3 regions of the Crystallibacter crystallopoietes genome follow, and region 2 is predicted to be linked to each of the others. Evidence: predicted binding sites of a transcription regulator. Region 2 holds the regulator's gene; each other region holds the start of a gene.

The links. Region 2 encodes LexA, which represses DNA repair genes until DNA is damaged. Its sites were predicted from a motif close to TCGAACANNTGTTCGA; they were not measured.
Positions count from the first base shown of each region.
Region 1: the regulator LexA is predicted to act here: its motif matches at 4,566-4,581, upstream of AC20117_RS14210 (HNH endonuclease signature motif containing protein).
Region 3: the regulator LexA is predicted to act here: its motif matches at 2,848-2,863, upstream of AC20117_RS17705 (DUF222 domain-containing protein).

Region 1 is NZ_CP018863.1:3,037,629-3,044,602, reverse strand. Features, by position in the region: gene AC20117_RS14240 (FdhF/YdeP family oxidoreductase) at 1-371, opposite strand, end outside; gene AC20117_RS14235 (haloacid dehalogenase type II) at 577-1,245, shown strand; gene AC20117_RS14230 (cupin domain-containing protein) at 1,273-1,719, opposite strand; gene AC20117_RS14225 (NAD-dependent epimerase/dehydratase family protein) at 2,218-3,081, opposite strand; gene AC20117_RS14220 (AfsR/SARP family transcriptional regulator) at 3,253-4,212, shown strand; gene AC20117_RS14215 (helix-turn-helix domain-containing protein) at 4,231-4,428, shown strand; gene AC20117_RS14210 (HNH endonuclease signature motif containing protein) at 4,595-6,154, shown strand; gene AC20117_RS14205 (acyltransferase family protein) at 6,266-6,974, opposite strand, start outside.
Region 2 is NZ_CP018863.1:3,620,294-3,627,267, forward strand. Features, by position in the region: gene AC20117_RS16760 (ATP-dependent DNA helicase) at 1-1,516, shown strand, start outside; gene lexA (transcriptional repressor LexA) at 1,803-2,567, opposite strand; gene AC20117_RS16770 (LysM peptidoglycan-binding domain-containing protein) at 2,844-3,218, shown strand; gene AC20117_RS16775 (histidinol-phosphate transaminase) at 3,280-4,374, shown strand; gene hisB (imidazoleglycerol-phosphate dehydratase HisB) at 4,450-5,067, shown strand; gene hisH (imidazole glycerol phosphate synthase subunit HisH) at 5,064-5,705, shown strand; gene AC20117_RS23560 (CG2302 family histidine operon protein) at 5,726-5,869, shown strand; gene priA (bifunctional 1-(5-phosphoribosyl)-5-((5-phosphoribosylamino)methylideneamino)imidazole-4-carboxamide isomerase/phosphoribosylanthranilate isomerase PriA) at 5,905-6,648, shown strand; gene AC20117_RS16795 (SseB family protein) at 6,654-6,974, shown strand, end outside.
Region 3 is NZ_CP018863.1:3,846,435-3,853,408, forward strand. Features, by position in the region: gene AC20117_RS17700 (IS256 family transposase) at 1-911, opposite strand, end outside; gene AC20117_RS17705 (DUF222 domain-containing protein) at 1,017-2,834, opposite strand; tRNA gene AC20117_RS17710 (tRNA-Val) at 3,134-3,205, opposite strand; tRNA gene AC20117_RS17715 (tRNA-Gly) at 3,247-3,323, opposite strand; tRNA gene AC20117_RS17720 (tRNA-Val) at 3,357-3,428, opposite strand; tRNA gene AC20117_RS17725 (tRNA-Cys) at 3,490-3,560, opposite strand; tRNA gene AC20117_RS17730 (tRNA-Gly) at 3,615-3,688, opposite strand; tRNA gene AC20117_RS17735 (tRNA-Val) at 3,991-4,062, shown strand; gene AC20117_RS17740 (cytochrome) at 4,155-5,018, shown strand; gene def (peptide deformylase) at 5,074-5,649, shown strand; gene fmt (methionyl-tRNA formyltransferase) at 5,646-6,596, shown strand; gene AC20117_RS17755 (RsmB/NOP family class I SAM-dependent RNA methyltransferase) at 6,593-6,974, shown strand, end outside.

The sequences.
Region 1 (6,974 bases), 580 kb from region 2:
TCGGTCAGGCGGCCCTGCATGCCCAGCCAGTACTCGCTGCGGCCGCGCAGCTCTTCCACGGTGTGCTCGGCCCAGAACTCGGTGGCGATGGTGACCGGAGTGGCCTCCCAGGTGACGGCCTTGGCTCCGTTCTCGCAGTACTCGAAGGGCTTGCGGTGGTCCGGATCCGGCCACGCACAGCTCATGCAGTCGAACCCGTCCTTCTGGTTCATCGCGAGCAGGGTTTTCCGGCTGCGGTCCACACCCATGTGCTTCAGCGCCGGCTGCATGGAATGCACGACGCCGGGGATGCCGGCCGCCCAGGATTTGGGCTTCTCCACCTCGAGATCGTTCTCGTCGGCTTCCTCAACCTCAGGATTATTGCGCGTCATTGCCGCACGTCCCTTCTTCACCACAAACGCAGGTCCGATTGATGTGCTCATAGCAGGAGTATTACGAGTACCTTAGGCCTAACAGTTATCCCACGGGGCCGCAAGCATTTTGGCAGATTCCAGCAGGCCTCTGGATGGCCCGGGCGCCCTCCCGTAGGGTCGTCCGTACGGTCTCCCGCGGAGTCGTCAGCAGAAAGGGGTCGCCATGAAACCGTCCATTGTGGTTTTCGACGTCAACGAAACGCTCTCCGACCTTTCTGGCCTGCCGGCCAAATTCACCCAGGCTGGAGCGCCGGCTTTCCTGGCGAAGGTCTGGTTTGCCGGGCTGCTGCGCGACGGCTTCGCCCTGGCCGCCGCGGGCAACAACGAAAAGTTCGCCCGGATCGCCGCTGAATCCCTGCGCGGAGTGCTCCAGGACGCTCCGCTGAACCGTGACCTCGACGAGGCCGTGCAGCACATTATGGACGGATTTTCCGCCCTGTCGCTTCATCCCGACGTGGCCGAGGGCATCAGCGCTCTGCGCGGCGCCGGGCTGCGCCTGGTCACGCTGAGCAACGGTTCTGCGGACGTGGCAAGGAACCTGTTGGGCTCGGCCGGCCTGCTGGAACAGTTCGAACAACTGCTCTCCGTGGAGGACGCACCCGCGTGGAAACCGGCCCGGGCGGCCTACGACTACGCCGCGTGGGTCTGCGAAACGGACCCGGACCAGATGATCCTGGTGGCCGTCCACCCCTGGGACATCCACGGCGCCAAACGGGCCGGCCTGCAGACCGCTTGGCTCAACCGCAGCGGCGCCGACTACCCGGGCTACTTCGAAGCGCCGGACTATACGATTACCAGTCTCGGCGAACTGACCTCTGCCTTGGAGCAGTGACGTCCCGACTTGTCAGCTGGTGTCCGGCTAGCTTTTCTCCGACAGGGCCGGGGCTGCAGCCTCGTCCAGCTCATACCCCGAGACCGGCGCCTCGCCTTCCGCCACAGGCTCCGGCACCTCCCCGACCGCTGATTCATCTTCCCGATGCTGGTGCAGCCGGTCCGTTTTGGCCACGGTCAGCAGGACTACCGAATCCTCCGTGGCCCTGACCGAATACAGCCCCGGTGGAACCACGAGCAGATCACCGTCCCGGCCGTCCCAGTTGTCGGTCTGGGTGAACAGGCGGATACGTCCGCTCAGGACCAGGACGGTTGCCTCGCCCGGGTTCAGATGCTCGTTCAGTTCCTGGCCGCCCGCGAGAGCGATCACGGTCTGACGCAGGACGTGCTCATGCCCGCCGTAGACCGTGTTGGCGCTTCTGCCGCTGGTCACCCGCCGTGCTGTGTCGAGATGACGGCGTCCGATTGCGGTCAAAGAAAACTTCTTCACTTCTGCCTCCCAGACTGCGTGAACCATGCTGTCCGCTTCAGATCCCGTGGACCGCGATTCCCACCATCCTAGGCCTTTTAGGCGCGGCCTGTGGGATGGGTCACAGCACCATCGTCTTCGCGGCTCAGCGCCGGGTGGAGTAGTGGATGGTCTGGGCTGTGATCCGGCCGTCGCGGACCACAAAGCTGTCCACGCCGTCGTGAATTTCCAGCTCATCGGTCGAGCCGGTCCAGACCAGCATCCCGACTTCGCCGTCGGTCAGCAGTTTGTGGAACTGGTACGAGCCGTCCTGAATGTAGCTCTGCAGAATGCCTTGAGCACTTCCTGGATCGTGCGCGGACTTCCCCGGCTCACATCGGATTCCTGCTGTGTCATGGACTCCCCCTCAATGCCTGTCTATTGTCCTGTACCCGCATACACAACAATTCAGACGTCCCAGCGGCGCGATTTTCTCCAGGGCCGTGCCACGCGCATATCGAGCCGTCAGGGGTGGCGCACGCCCTCGCCGGCAAGGACTGATCGGTAGCCTTCGCGGAACGAGGGAAAGCGGAACCGGAAGCCGGTGGCGAGAAGCCGGCTGTTGCTGCAGCGCTTGTCCCCGCCGCGGGCGGTGTTGGCTCGTCCCGAGGGTGCAGGCGCTGCTTTGGGCGGTTCCGGCACGTCCAGTTCGGCCGCCAGGAAGCGCAACACCTCTCCCAGTTCGGCCGGTTCGGAATCGACCCCCAGGTAGATCTGCTCCGGCGCTTCGACAGCCGTGGTCAGGTGCACGATCGCGGCGGCGGCGTCGTCCCGGTGGATCCGGTTGGTCAGCCGGGGCGGGTCCGGAATGACCGCGGTCCCCTGCCTCACCTGGTCGATCAGCCGTGTGCGTCCTGGACCGTAGATACCGCCCAGCCGGAGCACGATGGCGGACGGCAGCCGGGCGTGCAGCAACTCTTCCGCCTCGCGCAGGATCCTGCCGGTGGCCGACGTTGCCCGGGCCGGCGTGGTTTCGTCGACCTCGCCGCCGTCGTTCTCCCCATACACCGCGGTGGAAGACACGAACAACACCCGGCGCGGCCGGACGCCGTCGCGCTCTATTGCATCCAGCAGGTTGGCGAGAGCATTAACATACGCGCTGCGGTAGGCCGCCTCCGTCCGTTCGGCGGCAGCCGTCGCCATGACCACAATCTCGGTGTCGGCAGGGATTTCGGGCAGCGGGCCGGTGAGGTCCACGGCTGCGCCCTCCAGCTGCGCAGGCAGCTTCTCCGGCGAGTGGCGCCAGCCGATCACGCGGTGGCCGGCCGCGGCGAAACGCAGGCCCGCTTCCGTACCCAGGTCGCCGCATCCCGCTATCAGCACTGTCATCCCGTCACCCTCCGTTGCCTTTGCCTCAGAATCCTTATTCGGGCAACCCCCAATTTTGGGCCCCCGACATGCCCCAACTGCACCATTGAAACTCAATTGTTACCAGTCATGATGAAGGAAGCATTCGTGGGGAATGCGCGCATTGGGGGATGCGAGATGCAAGGGGGATGTGTGGAGCAATTAACCGCCGGGCACGCCACGCCCATTTCTGTACAGATGATCGGCAACCTTGAAGTCCGTCGGGGCGAAACCGTCCTGACGTCAACCACCCTCGGCAGCCCGAAGGCCAGGCAGATCTTTGAAATTCTGCTGCTGAGACTCGGCTCGCCCGTTTCCAAAGGCGAGCTTATCGAACTGCTCTGGGGCGGCAGGCCACCGGGCAAAGCACAAGCCACACTGGAAAGCTACGTCAGCCTGCTGCGGCGCAGTTTGCAGCCCGGCGATGCCAAGACCGGCCCGCTGCGCACCGCAACCGGCAGCTATGTCCTCGATCCGGACCTGGTGGAGGTGGATCTGGTCCGGTTCAACCAGTTGGTCGCCCAGGCCGACGAAAGCGCGCCGGCGGAGGCCTATCCCCTGCTGGCGCAGGCGCTGAAGCTCGCGTCGGCGCCGCTGCTCGGGGACGAACTGGCGACCGAGTGGGCCGACGAGGCTCGTGTCCACCATGCGTCCCTGGTGACGTCGGTGCAGATCCGGGCGGCCGAAACCGCTGAGCATCTCGGACGCACGCAGGACGCTGTGCATTGGGCCGAGCAGGCGGTGGCGTCGGAGCCGCTGAACGAACGGGCGTGGTCCACGCTTGTCACCACGCTTGAGTCTGCCGGCCGCTATGCCGAGGGCCTCCAGGCCTACGACAAGTGCCGTCGGCTGCTGGACCGGGAGCTGGGCTGCACGCCGGGTCCAACCCTGCGTGACGCCCACGCCCGGCTGCTGCAGAAAACCGTAGAGGACGACGGCGAACTCTCCGAGGTCCTCGCGGCTTTGCTCTACCTGAACGACCGCATGCGCGCCCAGCCGGCGCACCAAAACACGCGGGCCTCTACCAAACGCGCGCAGGGGTCGTCGTCGTACACCAATACTGCAGGCCGGGTCATCAGCGCCTTCCTCAATAAGGCGTTGACCGTCGGCTGACACTAGGAGGGGATCCACATGGATAACCAGATCGACAGCAACAAGACATACCTGTCCGTCGCCCAGGTCGCCGGACACCTGAACGTCTCGAAAATGACCATCTACCGGCTGGTCCACACCGGCAAGCTGCCTGCCGTCCGGATCGGCCAGAGCTACCGGGTCAGCGAAGACGCGGTAGCGAAGTACCTGGAAGGCGGAACGGTGCGGGCCACCTAAAAGACGTTGCCGCGCTGCCCGAGACCTGCTCGGGCTGTGCTGTGGTGAGGAGGTCGCCGGCCCGGGATCTACATTGCCGGCGGCGCTTCTCCTCCACAGCCGGTACTTGTCCACATAAGCCCGAAGGAGCCTCTTCCTCGAACAGGCGTTCCAATAGCGTTGAGGTATGGCCATTGGGATGCTGGAGGAAACGGACGGGGCGGGCAGCTCCCTCGTTGCCCTGCGCGCCGAAGTCCTCCGGATAGCCGATGAGTTTGTCCAGGATTCGGTGGTGATGTCCCGTCGGGATCTCGCTGACACTGTTGCCTTCACCGAAGAACTGGCCAAGGTCGTCGAATTTCTGCAGCTGGTCGGTGCCCGAGCGGTGGAAGACCAGAACGTTGCGGCTCTCGGTGAGTCCAGCAGCGGCCTTGGCTGGTCGGAACCTCCTGCGCCTGCGGACGCGTCCGCTTCCGTAGCATCAGATACAACTTCCGACGCAGCAACCGGCGCTCGCCGGAAGAAGCCGCGCCCCGAATTCAAAGACACAGCCGACTATCTTCGGGGACGCCTCGGGATCAGCCGGACGGAGGCGCGTCGCCGGCTCCGGGTCGCGGCGGACATCTTGCCGCAGCGCCGGCTCAATGGCGAGCCGGGAGCAGCGAAGCTGGAACATCTCGGCCAAGCGCTGGCCGAGGGAGCCATCAGCGGCAAGGCCGCCACCATGATCCGGGATGCGGTGGACCGTGTGCGCCCGGTTGCGGCGCCTGAAGCCCTGGTCGCCATGGAGGAGAACCTCACCCGTCAGGCCCAGGAGACCAACGTAGACGTGTTGTTCACACTCGTGGCCGCTTGGGAAGAAGCACTGGATCAGGACGGGGCCGAGCCGTCTCCTGAATTGCTCAAGGCCCGGCAGGGCATCTTCTACAAGGGCAAGCGCAACGGTCTCCACAAACTCGAAATCGCGGCTACCGACGAACAGCATGAGTACATCGCCACGGTCATGAACGTAGCCACCAACCCGCGCATTGCAGTAAACCGCGCCCCTTCAGACCATGGTGCCTGCCCGGAGAACCCTGAGGCTGTCGGAGCTGAGCCGGAGAACGGACAAGACAGCGGCCAAGTATGGCAGGACCCGCGCACCAGAGAGCAGCAACTGCTTGACGGGCTCGTTGCGGGCTGCAAACTGGCGCTGGCAACCGACGAACTACCGGACACCGGCGGGTACCGCCCCCAGGTCATGGTCACCATCGGATACAAAGAACTCTGCGGCGAAATCTCTGGCAGCGGCCATGCCGTATTCGGCGGGCTGGTCACACCTAAGACTGCACGGCGGATCGCCTGCGACGCCGACATCATTCCGGTGGTACTCGGCTCGAAGGGTGAAATTCTCGACGTCGGCCGGAAGCACCGGTTCTTCAACCGTGCGATGCGCCGGGCACTTGTCGCAAGGGACAAAGGCTGCGCTTTCCCCGACTGCTGCATACCGTCGGTCTGGACCGAAGCCCACCACATCAAGCCTTGGTGGGATGGCGGAGCTACGGAAGTAGTTAACGGAACCTTGCTTTGCAGCTTCCACCATGCCCTCATGGACAACGGGAACTGGGAAATCGAGGTCAGGCAGGGCATCCCCTGGTTCATTCCTCCGGCGTACCTCGACCCGGAACGACGAGCGCGCCGCAACCTGTACTGGCACGCGGGTATCTCCGAGGCGCTCGCCGCAGCCCAAGCCGCCGCAAGCACCTAACGCTCTCCTGACTATGTCTGGACATGTGCCTGGGCCTGGTCCTCGGCCTGGACTACTTTCCGCGTTCCCCGCCGGAAATCCTGATCCACGTTTGCGCGGGGCTGGTCATGCTCACGGCGTCGTTGTCGCTTTTCCTGACAAACCTTTCCCTTGCGCTGCTGTGGGCCATAACCGAGGCCGCCGCTTGGCTGCCACATCTTCGATCCAGCCGATGGCGAGGAAAACCAGTCCCAGCAGCGGCCAGACGACGATGAACTGCAGCAGTTCGCTTTCCAGGAGCCACGGCAGGTTTTCTTCGAGGACCGGTAAGTTCCAGAGCAGGTCGATCAGTGGGACCGATGCGATCAGCACGAGGTTGTGCCAGAGGTACATGGTGATGGCGCGGTTGTTAATCAGCGCGATGACTTTGTCCAGGAACCGCAATGGTCGCGGAAGCAGGGACCAGGAGGGCGAGATCCGCAGCAGCAACGCGCAGACGCCGAAGGACCATAAGGCCTGCCCCAGCGGGTTGACTCCCAGGTCCCAGCCGAACTCTTCAAGGTGTGACCAAACCCAGAGCAGCCCCAGACCCATGATCGCCAGCGCCGCGGTCAGAACAATACGGAACGGCACCCGGCGAAGGAGCCCGTCATGATAGGCAAATCCAAGAATCCAGCAGGCTCCGTAGGTGGCGAAGTCTGTTGCGGGACTGTCTATGGCACCGGGAATCACGACGATTTCCAGGCCCAGCACGGCGACGAGTCCGAGCGGTGCCATCAGGGTGACCCACGGCAGTCTCCTGAACGCTTTGAGCAGCAGCGGCGACAGCAGGACAAACCAG
Region 2 (6,974 bases):
CGAGACTGACACAGGCGATCGGGATGAGATCGTCCCCGGCGTCAGCGATCGGGCGTGGCGACAGGTTTCAGTGAGTTCCATGGAGTGCCTCGGAGCGCAGAAGTGTCCGATGGCGGCAGAGTGTTTCAGCGAGCAAGCCCGCACGCGGGCCGGTGAAGCGGACGTGGTGATCACCAACCATGCACTGCTGGCTATCAATGCCTTTGAAGGCTTGTCGGTACTCCCGGAATACGACGTGGTAGTCATCGATGAAGCACATGAACTGCAGGACCGTGTCACCAGCGCGGTCGCTGGGCAGCTCTCGGTGGCGATGGTGCATACGGCGGCGTCGATGGCCCGCAAGCATACTGCGGCCAGCGTCGAATCGATCAACAGCGCAGCGAAGAGCCTCGAAATAGCCTTGGCCGCCACTGCCACGGGGCTGATGGCCTCTGGGCTGCGTGACGATCATGAGATGGCGCTGACGCAGTTGCGTGAGGCTTGCCGAGTCGCACTTTCCGACTCCAAATCGGACACATCGAACAGCGCGGACGGTGGGCGGCAGATGGCCCGCTCCAGGCTGATGGTTGTGCTGGAGGTATGCGACCGGATTCTCTCCGCGGCCCAGGCTCGGGAGGTCGTGTGGATTACCAGGCCCAGCAATTTCGGGTCCGGAACCGATTTCGGGTCAGAGGACGATACGCAGCCCGCAACGGTCAACGTGGCACCTCTGTCCGTGGCCTCACGGCTACGTGAAGGTTTGTTTGACGGCCATACTGTGGTTCTGACTTCGGCGACGTTGGCCATCGGCAACGCTTTCGATGCGGTGGCCGGATCGCTGGGACTGATGGGGGCCGGTGCACCGGCGTACTCAAGTGCAGACGTTGGAAGCCCGTTCGACTATCCGAAGCAGGGAGTGCTGTATGTGGCTTCGCATTTGCCGAAGCCTGAGCGCGGAACTAGCGCCGAACAGTTGGACGAGCTGGAGGCACTCCTGAAGGCTTCCGGAGGCGGGGCATTGGGGCTGTTCTCTTCCCGGCGGGCGGCCGAGGAAGCGGCCGCTGAAATGCGACGGCGGATCAATAGCGAAATCCTGTGCCAGGGCGAGTCATCGATCGCTGCCTTGGTCAAGCAGTTTGCGGCGGAGCCGGATACCTGCCTATTCGGGACGATGACCCTATGGCAGGGTGTGGACGTGCCCGGAGACGCCTGCAGGCTCGTCATCATCGATCGGATTCCGTTTCCCCGTCCGGATGACCCTCTCATGACAGCGAGGACCCGCTCGGTGGCGCAAGCCGGAGGCAACGGTTTTATGTCCGTCTCCGCTACCCACGCCGCAGTCCGCCTGGCTCAGGGGGCCGGACGCCTTATTCGCGCCGCGGGCGATCGTGGCATGGTCGCGGTGCTGGATTCCCGCTTGGCGAACGCCCGTTATGGCAGTTTTCTCCGGTCTGCATTGCCCCCATTCTGGTCAACTAAGGACCGGAGCGTGGCGCTGCAGATCTTGGAACGGCTCTCAGCCCGTCAGACGGGTTGACCGCCCTTCCCGCTATGCGAAGCCAATGATATTAGTGCGTGCTCATCGAGTCCGATGAGGCATGCACGGGTGGACCTACCGCCCCCACCCTGCAGGAAGGCCAAGTCTGTGGGTGATGGCACCACAGAACTCGTGACGCAGAAGGCGCCCGGCCCTCAGCTCCGGCCTGTCCAAAGAGATGGACATTATTGCAAGGGAACGTTAGCTGCAGCGCCGCAACTAGCGGGAAAGCCGTTCGCTGCCATGCTGGCGGGACGAGACCGCCTTGGCGACAAATAGCATCCGTCTACAAAGTACGCATCACTGAAACCACTTTGCCCATGACCGTTGCATGGTCGCCGAGGATCGGTTCGTATTGGGTGTTTTGTGGCAACAACCAAGTATGGCCGTCCCGCTGCCGAAATGTCTTCACAGTTGCCTCGTCGTTGAGGAGGGCTGCCACGATATCTCCGTTGTTGGCGCTTTGCTGCCTCCGCACGACAACCCAATCACCATCACAGATGGCTGCGTCAATCATGGAATCGCCGGAGACCTTAAGCATGAACAGTTCGCCATGGCCAACCAACTGTCTCGGAAGGGGCATAACATCTTCGATGACCTGATCCGCCAGGATGGGGCCGCCGGCGGCGATACGACCGACGAGGGGAACCATGGCTGTGTCCGACCCGCTGCCGAGATCTGAGACGGTGGAACCGTTGATACTTCTGACATTGTCTGCCTGTTCCACCCCGGCCATTCGGGCAGCGCCGTCCTCAATGACGAGCGGAGTCAGCACTTCCATGGCGCGGGGACGCTTGGGGTCACGGCGGATGTAGCCCATCTTTTCGAGTTGGATCAGCTGGTGCGTCACGCTGGACAGGCTTGCCAGTCCGACGGTGTCACCGATTTCCCTCATCGATGGCGGATAACCATTAGCACTTACAGACTCCTGGATGGTTTCAAGGATTTTCTTTTGGCGCGCAGTCAGGCCCTTGGGCTGCCCTGCAGCCCGAGTCGGCTTTGTCTGTTTGCTGTCTGATGTGGCAGCTGCTCTGGAAACGTTCTTCGACATGGCCCGGACTCCGGTTTCTCCGTCCGATCCGAGTCAGCAGTGCCGTGCCTGAATTCGAACCGGAATCTTATTTTGTCAGTGGCAGCTGATGCACTTCATGTACGGCCACCTTTGGTTTAACGCTAGGGGAGTCATGGTGGACTTTCAAACATTTGTTCTAGTGAGTCTCGACAATGTTCGATCATAGGTGCTAAAACTGTGGAAGAAGGATTCGAACGTAAATTCGAATAAGGAGATCTCGGACATAAACGTTCGCAGATCGGGAAAGGTGTCAACATGTCTGCACAGCTCGCACCGCAGTCGCCTGCCGTACCGCGCCATACTCAACCACTCCAGCTCACCCGTCGCGGCCGTCTGCTGTTGATCGGCCTTCCGCTCATCCTTTCGGCTGCTGCTTTGTTGACGCTGATCGGCTTCTTTACGGCTCCCGCAGTGGCCTCCACCAGTGGCGGTCTAGGAGCAGGCGAGACGATCACTGTGACGGTCGGCTCCGGGCAGACCTTGTGGGAACTCGCCAGTGCCGTTGCCCCTGAGCGGAATCCGCACGATGTGATCGCTGAGATTTCGCAATTGAACAACCTTCCGGACTCGATCGTGCACGCCGGACAGCAACTGCACGTACCCGTCAGCGGCGACGGCCAGCGGCCGTAATATGAGACCCTCCGGCTGGCCCGATTCCTGCCCCGGGCCGGCCGGAGCTTAAGCTTGATCGGTGAGTGACCAGCTAGAACGCCTGAATCGCCTGCCTCTTAGAGACAACCTCAGAGGCTTAGAACCCTACGGCGCACCCCAGCTACATGTGCCGGTGCTGCTGAATGTTAACGAGAACACCCATCCACTTCCCGATAGTGTTCACAAGGCCATTGCGGCCGCCGTCGAGGCGGCAGCAACGGGGTTGAACCGTTACCCGGACCGCGAATTTACACAACTGCGTCAAGCGTTGGCTCGTTACCTGGGCCATGGGCTAACGGAAGAAAACGTTTGGGCTGCCAATGGCTCGAACGAAGTCCTCCAGCAGATTCTGCAGGCTTTTGGAGGTCCAGGCCGACGCTTACTGAGCTTTCCTCCTACATATTCGATGTATCCGTTGCTCGCAAGCGGCACAGACACCGAATATGTCACCGGAGCTCGCTCCTCCGACTTCAGTTTGACGGCCGAGGCAGCCGCTCGGGCAGTCAGGGAATCAGCCGCCAATATCGTCATTCTCTGTTCGCCTAACAACCCGACCGGGACGGCTCTGGGCCTGGACGTTGTAGAAGCTGTGTACGAGGCCGGGGCCGAATACAACACCATGGTCATTGTGGACGAGGCATATGCCGAGTTTGCCCACACCGGCACCCCCAGCGCGCTGGAATTGCTGCAGGGCAGGGAGCGTCTGATCGTTTCGCGAACGATGAGCAAGGCGTTCGCTTTAGCGGGGGCACGCGTGGGCTATCTGGCCGCGGCGCCCGAAGTGACGGATGCCTTGCGTTTGGTCCGCCTGCCTTACCACCTGTCCGCCATCACCCAGGCAACTGCCGTTGCAGCCCTGGACCACGCGGATGCGCTGTTGGCCAACGTTGAAGACATTAAGGGCCAGCGTGACAGGATCGTGTCCGAACTCACGGATATGGGTCTGCGTCCCGCGCCCTCGGATTCGAACTTCGTATTCTTCGGGGGAGTAAGCAATCCGCACGCAGTGTGGCAGGGTTTGCTCGACGCCGGAGTGCTCATCCGTGACGTGGGGATTCCGGGCCATCTGCGGGTTACTGCCGGCACTGAGGCGGAGACCACGGCCTTCCTGAACCGCCTCCGCGAGCTTGTCTGAGCGATTTCTCCTAGACTGATATAAGAGGCGCACGTCTTCGTGGACAGCCAAATCGATTTTCTTCAAAGGACTCCAATGACCGTGGATATTGCCACCGGACGCACCGCGCGCCTTGAACGCACTACAAGTGAATCCTCCGTCCTGGTGGAACTGAACCTCGATGGCACGGGCCAATCCGATATCAGCACGACTGTGCCGTTCTATGACCACATGCTCACGGCGCTGGCGAAGCACTCGCTGATGGATCTGACAGTAAAGGCGTCCGGCGATACCCATATCGACGTCCACCACACTGTTGAAGACGTCGCCATTACCCTGGGGGAAGTCCTTAAAAGCGCCCTCGGCAACAAGGCCGGAATCAAGCGGTTCGGCGAGGCCACTGTTCCGCTTGATGAAGCCATTGCCAACGCCGTGGTGGACATTTCCGGACGTCCTTATCTGGTGCACGACGGGGAACCTGCCGGCCAGGAGTACCACCTGATTGGCGGTCACTTCACTGGCTCGCTGACGCGCCACGTCTTCGAGGCCGTCACCCTACATGCACAGATTTGCCTGCACATGCGGGTCTTGGGCGGAAGGGACCCTCACCACATCGTTGAGGCGCAGTTCAAGGCTTTTGCGCGGGCGTTACGGGCTGCTATCGAACCGGATCCGCGCGTGGAAGGTATTCCCTCCACGAAGGGGGCCTTGTGAAATCAGCCCCGAAAATCACCGTCCTCGACTATGGATCCGGCAACGTCCGGTCCGCGGTGCGGGCGCTTGAGCATGTCGGCGCGGAAGTAACGCTGAGCCATGCCTCCGAGGATGTTCTCAATGCGGATGGCCTGCTGGTTCCCGGCGTCGGCGCTTTCGCCGCTGTCATGGAGCAGCTGAAGAAGGTGGATGCGTTGCGCTGGATCGGGCGCCGCGTTGCCGGGGGCAGGCCGGTTCTTGGCATCTGCGTCGGCCTCCAGGTGTTGTTCGAGGAGGGTGTTGAACACGGCGTCAGTACCCCGGGCATGGGGGAGTGGCCAGGAACGGTGGAGCGTCTTGCTGCCGAAGTTGTACCGCACATGGGGTGGAACACTGTTGAGCCACCCGAAGGCAGTCGCCTGTTTGCCGGCATCGAGGATGAACGCTTCTATTTCGTCCACTCCTACGGAGTGCAGCGCTGGGATTTCGATGTGTCCCAGCCGGCCATGACCCCGCCGCAGGTGACCTGGTCCGAACACGGAGGAAGGTTCATCTCTGCTGTCGAAAACGGCCCTCTGTGCGCGACGCAGTTCCACCCGGAAAAGTCAGGCGATGCCGGAGCTGAGCTCCTGCGCAACTGGCTCCGGACGCTGGGCTAGACATGTGGAGCATCGTGCTCATGGGCGTTGCCGGACTGCTAATCGGCGGAGCCATATCCTTCCGCAGCCAGAAAGCCCCGAAGGCTATTGTCATCAGCTTCTGGGTCTTGGCCGGAATGTCACTGCTGGCCGCATACCTGCTCACGCTCGGCCCGTCCGAGTAGAACTTTCCAATCAACCCAGAAAGCAGACATACCGAATGACTACAGACAACGCCCCGATTCTGGAACTGCTACCCGCAGTGGATGTTGCCGACGGCCAGGCCGTCCGCCTCGTTCAGGGCGAAGCCGGCAGCGAAACCAGCTACGGCGACCCACTGGACGCTGCGATGGCTTGGCAGAACGACGGCGCTGAGTGGGTCCACCTGGTAGATCTGGACGCTGCCTTCGGCCGCGGTTCGAACTCCGAATTACTCCAACGCGTCGTCAAGGAACTCTCCATCAAGGTTGAGCTTTCGGGAGGCATCCGGGACGACGCCTCCTTGGAGCGGGCGCTGGAACTCGGGGCTGCCCGGGTGAATCTCGGCACAGCTGCGCTGGAGAACCCTGAATGGACGGCCCGGGCCATCGACCGATTCGGCGACGCAATCGCCGTCGGGCTAGATGTACGCGGCACGACTTTGGCAGCACGCGGGTGGACCAAGGAGGGCGGCGATCTGTGGGAGGTGCTGGCTCGTCTCGAGGATGCCGGTTGCGCACGTTATGTTGTTACCGACGTGACGAAAGACGGAACCCTCAAGGGCCCGAACATCGAACTGCTGCAGGAAGTTGCGGCGCGCACGGAAAAGCCGGTCGTTGCCTCCGGCGGAATTTCAAGTCTCGATGATCTGGTCGCACTGCGTGCACTGGTGCCGCAAGGTGTTGAAGGCGCGATTGTGGGTAAGGCACTTTACGCTGGTGCCTTTACCCTGCCGCAGGCCCTGGATACCGCCGGCCGTCGCTGACCGAAGTGGAAAAGCGTGAGCTTCCCGGACACATAGCAGCGGCGCTGGCGGGCGCCGGCGGCAACACCGACTCCGCCGGACAGTCCTGGGAAGGACGGGATCTGAGCGGCTCGGGCAATCCGCTGCATAATTTCGACCAGGACGACGGCACCGCCGACGCTGCTTACACCGAAGCATTATCCGCGCTCGTCCGCGGCACCGGTGGAGAAGTCGATGTTGTCCGTGCCCTGGCGACGGCGCGTGTCTTTGTGCCGATTGTCGCGCAGTTGGCAGAGGAAGAAGCCGGTGCTCACGGACTGTCTGCCGACAAACAGGCGGACATGGCG
Region 3 (6,974 bases), 230 kb from region 2:
TTGAACCGGTCCTTCGCGGCCTGCTCACTGGGTGCGGTGTAGACCGGTTTGAGGGCTTTGACGATTCCGTCGCGGTGCTGCCGGCCGGCGTAGCGGAAGCTGTTGCGGATCAGGTGCACGATGCACTGCTGGACCACTGTTCGCTCCCACGTGGTCGTGATCGCCTCCGGCAGCCCTTTGAGCCCGTCGCACACGGCGATGAACACATCCTCTACGCCGCGGTTCTTCAGTTCGGAGAAGATCTGCAGCCAGAACCGGGCGCCCTCGCCACCGTCGCCGGCCCAGATGCCGAGGATTTCCCGCTCCCCGTTCACGGTGACTCCCATGACGACGTAGAACGGGGTGTTCCGTACCTGCCCGTCGCGGACCTTGACGACGATCGCGTCCACGAAAAGCACCGGATAGATCGGATCCAGCGGACGGGCCGACCACTCCGCGAGTTCGCCAACGACCTTCTCCGTGATGCGGCTGATGGTGTCCTTGGAGACCGTGGCCCCGTAGACCTCCTCGAAGTGCGCGGCGATCTCCCCGGTGGTCAGCCCCCGGGCGGACAGCGAGAGGACGATCTGGTCGATCCCGTCCAGGCGCCGTTTCCGCTTGGGCACGATCACCGGCTCGAACGACCCGTCCCGGTCCCGGGGAACCTGAATCTCGACCGGGCCGATCTCGGTCAGCACGGTCTTGGACCGGGTGCCATTCCGCATGTTGGCCGCGATCGGGGTTTCGCCGTGTTCGTGGCCGAGGTGCTCGGTCAGTTCCGCGTCCAATGCGGTTTCGAGCACGTTCTTCGTGAGCTGGTTCAGCAGCCCGCCGGGGCCGACCAGGCTCACGCCCTGTTCCTTGGCCTGCGCGAGCAGTCGCTCGGCAAGCTCCTTCTGATCGATAATCTCTCCCGTCACGGGATCGATCATCGCCCCTGTCATCTCGGTCGTGAACTCTGACACGGCCATCTCCTTTCGGATCAGGCCGAACCCTTACACACCGTTTTTCTTACAGTCCCAGCTGTGCCCGGTACTTCACCAGGGTGGCTCGATCGGTTGCAGCGGCCAGTCGTCGAATGGCCGGTTCCAGTCTTTATGACCGCCCTGCAACGGCTTGTCGGCCGGTACCGCCTTCTTGGCAGCGTCGGATACGGCAGGTATTTGGGCCGTTTCGGGCGGCGTCGGAACATACTGTGCCGTGGAATGATCCGGTGTCGTGGCGCTGTCAGCCGTGAAGAGTGGCAGCAATGTTTCTGCCTGTTGGCCGGGTGGGCCGGAGCCAGGTGTTAGTGAGGGTTCTGCCGGTGGAGGTGGAGACTCCAAGTCAGTTCTTGGTCCATCGGCCGCGAATCTTGGCGTGGCGTCGGGCAGGGAGATGCCGGCGAGTCGGTAGCGGTTGCGGCGGGGTTTTTGGTCCGGGTCGATGTAGCGGGGCGGGATGAACCAGGGGATTCCGTCCCGGATGTCGATTTTCCAGTTTTCGTCGTGCAGCAGATGGTGGTGGTAGGAACACAAAAGACAACCATTGTGAACTGACGTTGGGCCGTTGTGCTTTTCCCAGAATTCGATGTGGTGTGCTTCGGTCCAGGGGGCGGGCATGGTGCAGTCGGGGAAGGCGCAGCCTTTGTCGCGGGCGACGAGGGCGCGGCGCTGGGCGGGGGTGAACAGCCGTTGGGCGCGTCCGATGTCGAGGATTTCGCCTTTGCCGCCGAGGACGAGGGGGATGAGGTCGGCGTCGCAGGCGATTTTGCGGACGGTTTTGGGGCTGATCAGTCCGCCGAATACGGCGTCGGCGGAGGCGCCGATCTGGTCCACCAGGTCCTGGTAGTCGAGGGTGATCATGATTTGGGGGCGGTGGCCGCCGCTGGAGGGGAGTTTGTCCGTGGACAGGGCGATCTGGCAGGCGCCGACGAGGCCTTGCAGCAGTTTCTGCGGCCGGGTGGGTCCTTGCCATTCCGGTTCCGGTCCCGCTCCGCCCGTGTCGGCGGTGTCCGCGGGGGTGCCGCCGGCTGTTGCGGGGTCTGCCGGGGTGCCGTCTTCCGAAGCGAAGGTGGTTTTGACGCGCGGGTTGGTTGCGGCGTTCATGACGGTGACGAGGTATTCGTATTGTTCCGGGGTGGCGGCGATGTCCAGGCGGTGGAGGCCCTGGCGTTTGCCGCGGTAGAACACGCCTTGTTTGGCGCGGAGTTGTTCGTCGGTGGGTTCGAGTCCGTCCGGGTCCAGGATGGCTTCCCAGCGTTTGATGATTTCGCGCAGGCCGTCGATATCTGATTCGGTGGCCTGCTGGGTGAGCTGCTTTTCCATCGCGGTAAGGCCCGCGGGGGTTGCGGTGGGGCGGACGCGTTCGAGGGCGTCGCGGATGAGGGTTGCGGCCTGGCCGCTGATCTTCGAGGAGGTCAGGGCGGCGCCGAGGCGTTCGAGTTTCGGGGGTGCCTGTTCTCCGGTCATCAGGGTCGATGGCATGGTGCTGGAGCCGACGCGGAGCCGGCGTTTGGCTTCGCCGCGGCTGATTTTGAGTTTCTGGCGGAGGTATTCGGCGGCGTCCTTGTATTCGGGCTTTTTCGGTTTGCCGTCCGGGCCGGTTCCCTGCACCGGGTCGGCCCAGGGGATGCGCTGGTCTGTTTCGCCTGTTTGGGCGATGTTCTGCTGGTCGACGGCGTGGGCGCCGATGACCTGGAGTTGCTCGACGGTTTTGGAGATCTCTTCGATGCCGGCGACGGTGGCGGCGAGGTCTTTGGGGGATTGCAGGAGCCATTCCTGTTGGAAACTGGCGGAGAAGTCCTGGAGGGCGGCCTGCACCGAAGCGAGGAAGCCTACGGGCTCCTGATGCGCTTCGACCGGTGCGATTGCCATACCCCCAACGCTATAGAACACGTCTTCGAATAGCACGGAAAAAGCGCCAATGTGGAGGACAAGTGGCCTGTGCAGGAAGGAACGTGGGTCCGGCCGCCTGTGGAGGCGGCATGGAGCGGGCCTTGGCCTATTAGTCTCTTGGCCGGTCTGTCTGGCATCAGTCAAATCAGGCTGGAAATGGTCCGAAAGAGAAGGAGAGGGGGAGATGCCGGCACCAGGAAGGCGGATAGCCCGGATCTCCACGCTTGAGGAGATAGCCGTTAAATGCAAAAACGGCTCCGAGGGGGAGCCGTTCTTTGTGGGCGATACTGGGATCGAACCAGTGACCTCTTCCGTGTCAGGGAAGCGCGCTACCGCTGCGCCAATCGCCCTGGATCCTTCAGCATCGGCGCCGCAAGCGCAATGATCGGATTGGAGCGGACGACGGGATTCGAACCCGCGACATCCACCTTGGCAAGGTGGTGCTCTAGCCAGCTGAGCTACGTCCGCGTGGAATGGTGCCGGTAAACCGGGCCATTTCCGTGGGCGATACTGGGATCGAACCAGTGACCTCTTCCGTGTCAGGGAAGCGCGCTACCGCTGCGCCAATCGCCCATAAAGGGTTTGTTGCATTGCTAGGCAAAACAACTGCAAGAACTATGAAGTACCGTAACCGAGGTGGGGACGGGATTCGAACCCGCGTATACGGCTTTGCAGGCCGCTGCCTCGCCTCTCGGCCACCCCACCGTGGCCTGCAGATTCAGGACCGGCCAGTAGAACTGGCACTTACAGTGACTTGCGAGCGGACGACGGGATTCGAACCCGCGACATCCACCTTGGCAAGGTGGTGCTCTAGCCAGCTGAGCTACGTCCGCATGTGGATTTCATCAAGTTTACCTCCGGTTTGACCGGAACGTTTTCTCGATTTCCAACGAGTAAAGACTCTATAGGACGTTTTCCGCTTCGTCCAATCGAGGGTTCGAGAGCCGGTTTTGCGGCCTATTTGCGGCGTCGGAGTGGCATGCACAGACGCGGTTTGAGGTGACGTGAATCCGGGCGAGGAGGCCGGGGGCCTGGCGCGTCGGTACGGCAAAATCCGCCGTTTTTGCGTCAGGGCGAACGTCGGCTAACATTCATAAACGATGCAGGTCCGGTTAGCCGGGAGTGCATCCCAGACGGGCGATTGGCGCAGTGGTAGCGCGCTTCGTTCACACCGAAGAGGTCACTGGTTCGAACCCAGTATCGCCCACCGTCAGAAGCCGGCCCCTTGCCTTTCCACAGGTAAGGGGCCGTTTTCTTTCCGGCAGGAAACCGTCAGCCGTCTCTGACATGATTCTTGGTATGACTGATCCGGCACTGGCCCACAAAACCGACTTCGGGCGGATGTATTCACGCTCAACCACTGAACTGCCCAGTGTGCCGTCCATTACCACTGTCATTTCCCAGGCGCCCGTGGATCTGGGTGGCTGGTTCTCCCATATGGCGGCCACCGCCATGGCGCAGGACCACCGGCTGACAGAGGCGGCGGGCAATCCGGCGAAACTCCGAGCACTGGCGAAGGAAGCCTCGACGGCGGCGGAACGCTTCCGGGATGCCGCAGCACTGCGCGGCGACCGGGTACACAGCTACTGCGAGCAGGTCTCGCTGCGCGCCCTCGGCCGCCCGCATCGCATGGCCGAGGCCCGCGAGGAACTGAGGGCCAACGGGGAAGATGCCTTCGCCGCGCGTTTTGACGAGTGGTGGGAGCTCTACCAGGTGGAACCGGTAGCGCCCGAGATCACCGTGTGGAACGCCGAGGTCGGCTACGCCGGCACCCTCGATCTCGTGGCCCGCATCGGGGGCCGGCTGTGCCTGATCGATTTCAAGACGAAAGGCACGGACCGCAACGGCCAGGTCAAGCCCATGGATGAAAAAGTTGTTATGCAGCTGGTCGCGGGAATGAAAGCGCAGGAAAGCCTGGTGGACGCCCAGGCCGGTACGTGGGAGCCGTGGGCACACGGAGACTCTCCATTGCTGCTGGGCGTTGCTATTGGTGAGACCGAAGTGCGGCCCATGCGGGCCAATCCGGAAGTACTCAAATACCACTGGTACAAGTTCTGCGCTTTGCGCCGGGTCTGGGACCTGCAGCTGCAGGTGACCGACGCCGGCCGTGCGCTGCTGCCCATCGGTCCGCCCGCTGCTGTGCTGCGGCCGGTCGCTGGATAAGGCCACTTAGACTGGAACGGACACCCGGCTGAGCGACAGTAAGGAAGATTCACGCATGACCGTCCTGAGTATTCGGATTATCGGGGACCCGGTGCTGCGCACCAAGGCAGAGCCTGTTCGCGACTTCGGCCCGGAACTGGCCAAGCTGGTGGCCGACATGGACGAGACGATGGAAAGTGTGGAAGGCGCTGGCCTCGCAGCACCGCAAGTGGGAGTGAGCCTGCGGGTCTTTACTTACCTGATCGACGGGCAGCGGGGTCACGTCATCAACCCCGTCCTGGAAAACAGCGATGATTTTCAGGAAGACCGGGTGGAGGGGTGCCTCTCGATTCCCGGCCTCGGTTACCCAGTGCAGCGGCGGCGCTGGTCCCGTGTGACCGGCGTTGATGTCAACGGCAACCCTGTTTCCTTGGAAGGCGAAGGCATGCTCGCACGCTGCTTCCAGCATGAAACGGACCACTTGGACGGTGTCCTGTACATAGACCACCTCTCCGGCGACGATCGCAAGAGTGCTCTCCGCTCCATCCGCGATTCCTCCTACAACTCCGTGGCCAAGGAAACTGAGGTTAAGCGCTCCTCCAGTGTTGGCTCCGGATTTGCGCGGGGAACGTTCGGGCAGCCCTCCGCATGACGGGAACTTCGAGACCTTTCCGCGTACTCTTTGCGGGAACGCCCCAAGTGGCCGTTCCATCTTTGGAGAAACTTGTTGAAGCAGGATTTGAGGTAGCCGCGGTACTGACTCGCGAGGATGCGCCGGTCGGCCGTAAGAAGACTCTCACGCCCTCGCCGGTAGCTGCCCGCGCCCAGGAAATGGGCCTGCCCGTCATCCGGGCTAACCGGATTGATGACCAGGCCATGGCCGCGATCGCCAAGACCGACGCGGATGTAGCGGCAATCGTCGCCTACGGAGGATTGGTTCCGGAGCCGGCTTTGCAGATGCTGCGGCACGGCTGGATCAATCTGCACTTTTCCTTGTTGCCGGCCTGGCGTGGTGCGGCTCCTGTCCAGCATGCCGTCATCCACGGCGACGACGTGACGGGCGCATCGACCTTCCTGCTCGAAAAAGGCCTGGATACCGGCCCCGTGTACGGGACGTTGACGGAAACCATCCGGCCGGAGGACACCAGCGGCGAACTGCTGACCCGGCTTTCGAACAGCGGCGCGATCCTGCTCGCCCAAACTCTCTCGGCCATTTCGGTGGACAAAGCAGTAGCAGTGCCCCAGTCAGGGGATGTGACCCTGGCTCCCAAACTAGGTCTTGAAGACGGCCATATCGACTGGAACCAGCCGGCTTTGGCCCTGCGCCGCAGGATCAATGGCGTGACGCCGGAACCCGGTGCCTGGACGATGCTGCAGGGGCAACGGTTCAAGTTAGGTCCGGTTGTCCTAAGGCAAGACCGGCGGGATCTGCGGCCCGGCCAGGTGGAACTGACCGGGGGAGGCGCGGCCTCTGCCTTGGTGGGTACCGGATCCTGCGCCGTGCAGTTGCAACAGGTTCAACCTGCGGGAAAGAAAATGATGGCGGCGGCCGACTGGGCGCGCGGTCTTGGACAACGTGAGGATGTGCACTTCGAGTGAGCGGACAGGATAGGCCCCAGGGCAACCGCAGGGGGCAGGGCCCCGAGCGACGCCGCAATGCCGCCGGACGCGAACGCAACCGCGGGGGAGAACGTTCCTTCTCCCAGTCCGTGCCGGCGCAGCGAACACGCAAGGCGGATCCGGCGCGGCTGGTGGCATTCGAAGTGCTGCGTGCTGTTGACGCCGACGATGCCTATGCCAACCTGGTGCTGCCGGTGAAGATCCGGCAGCACCGGCTCGACAAACGTGACGCAGGGTTCGCTACCGAGCTGACGTACGGAGCGCTGCGTGGTCTCGGCACCTACGATGCGATTCTGGCCCGTTGCGTAGACCGCCCGCTGGCCGAGCTCGATCCGGCCGTGCTCGACGCGCTCCGCC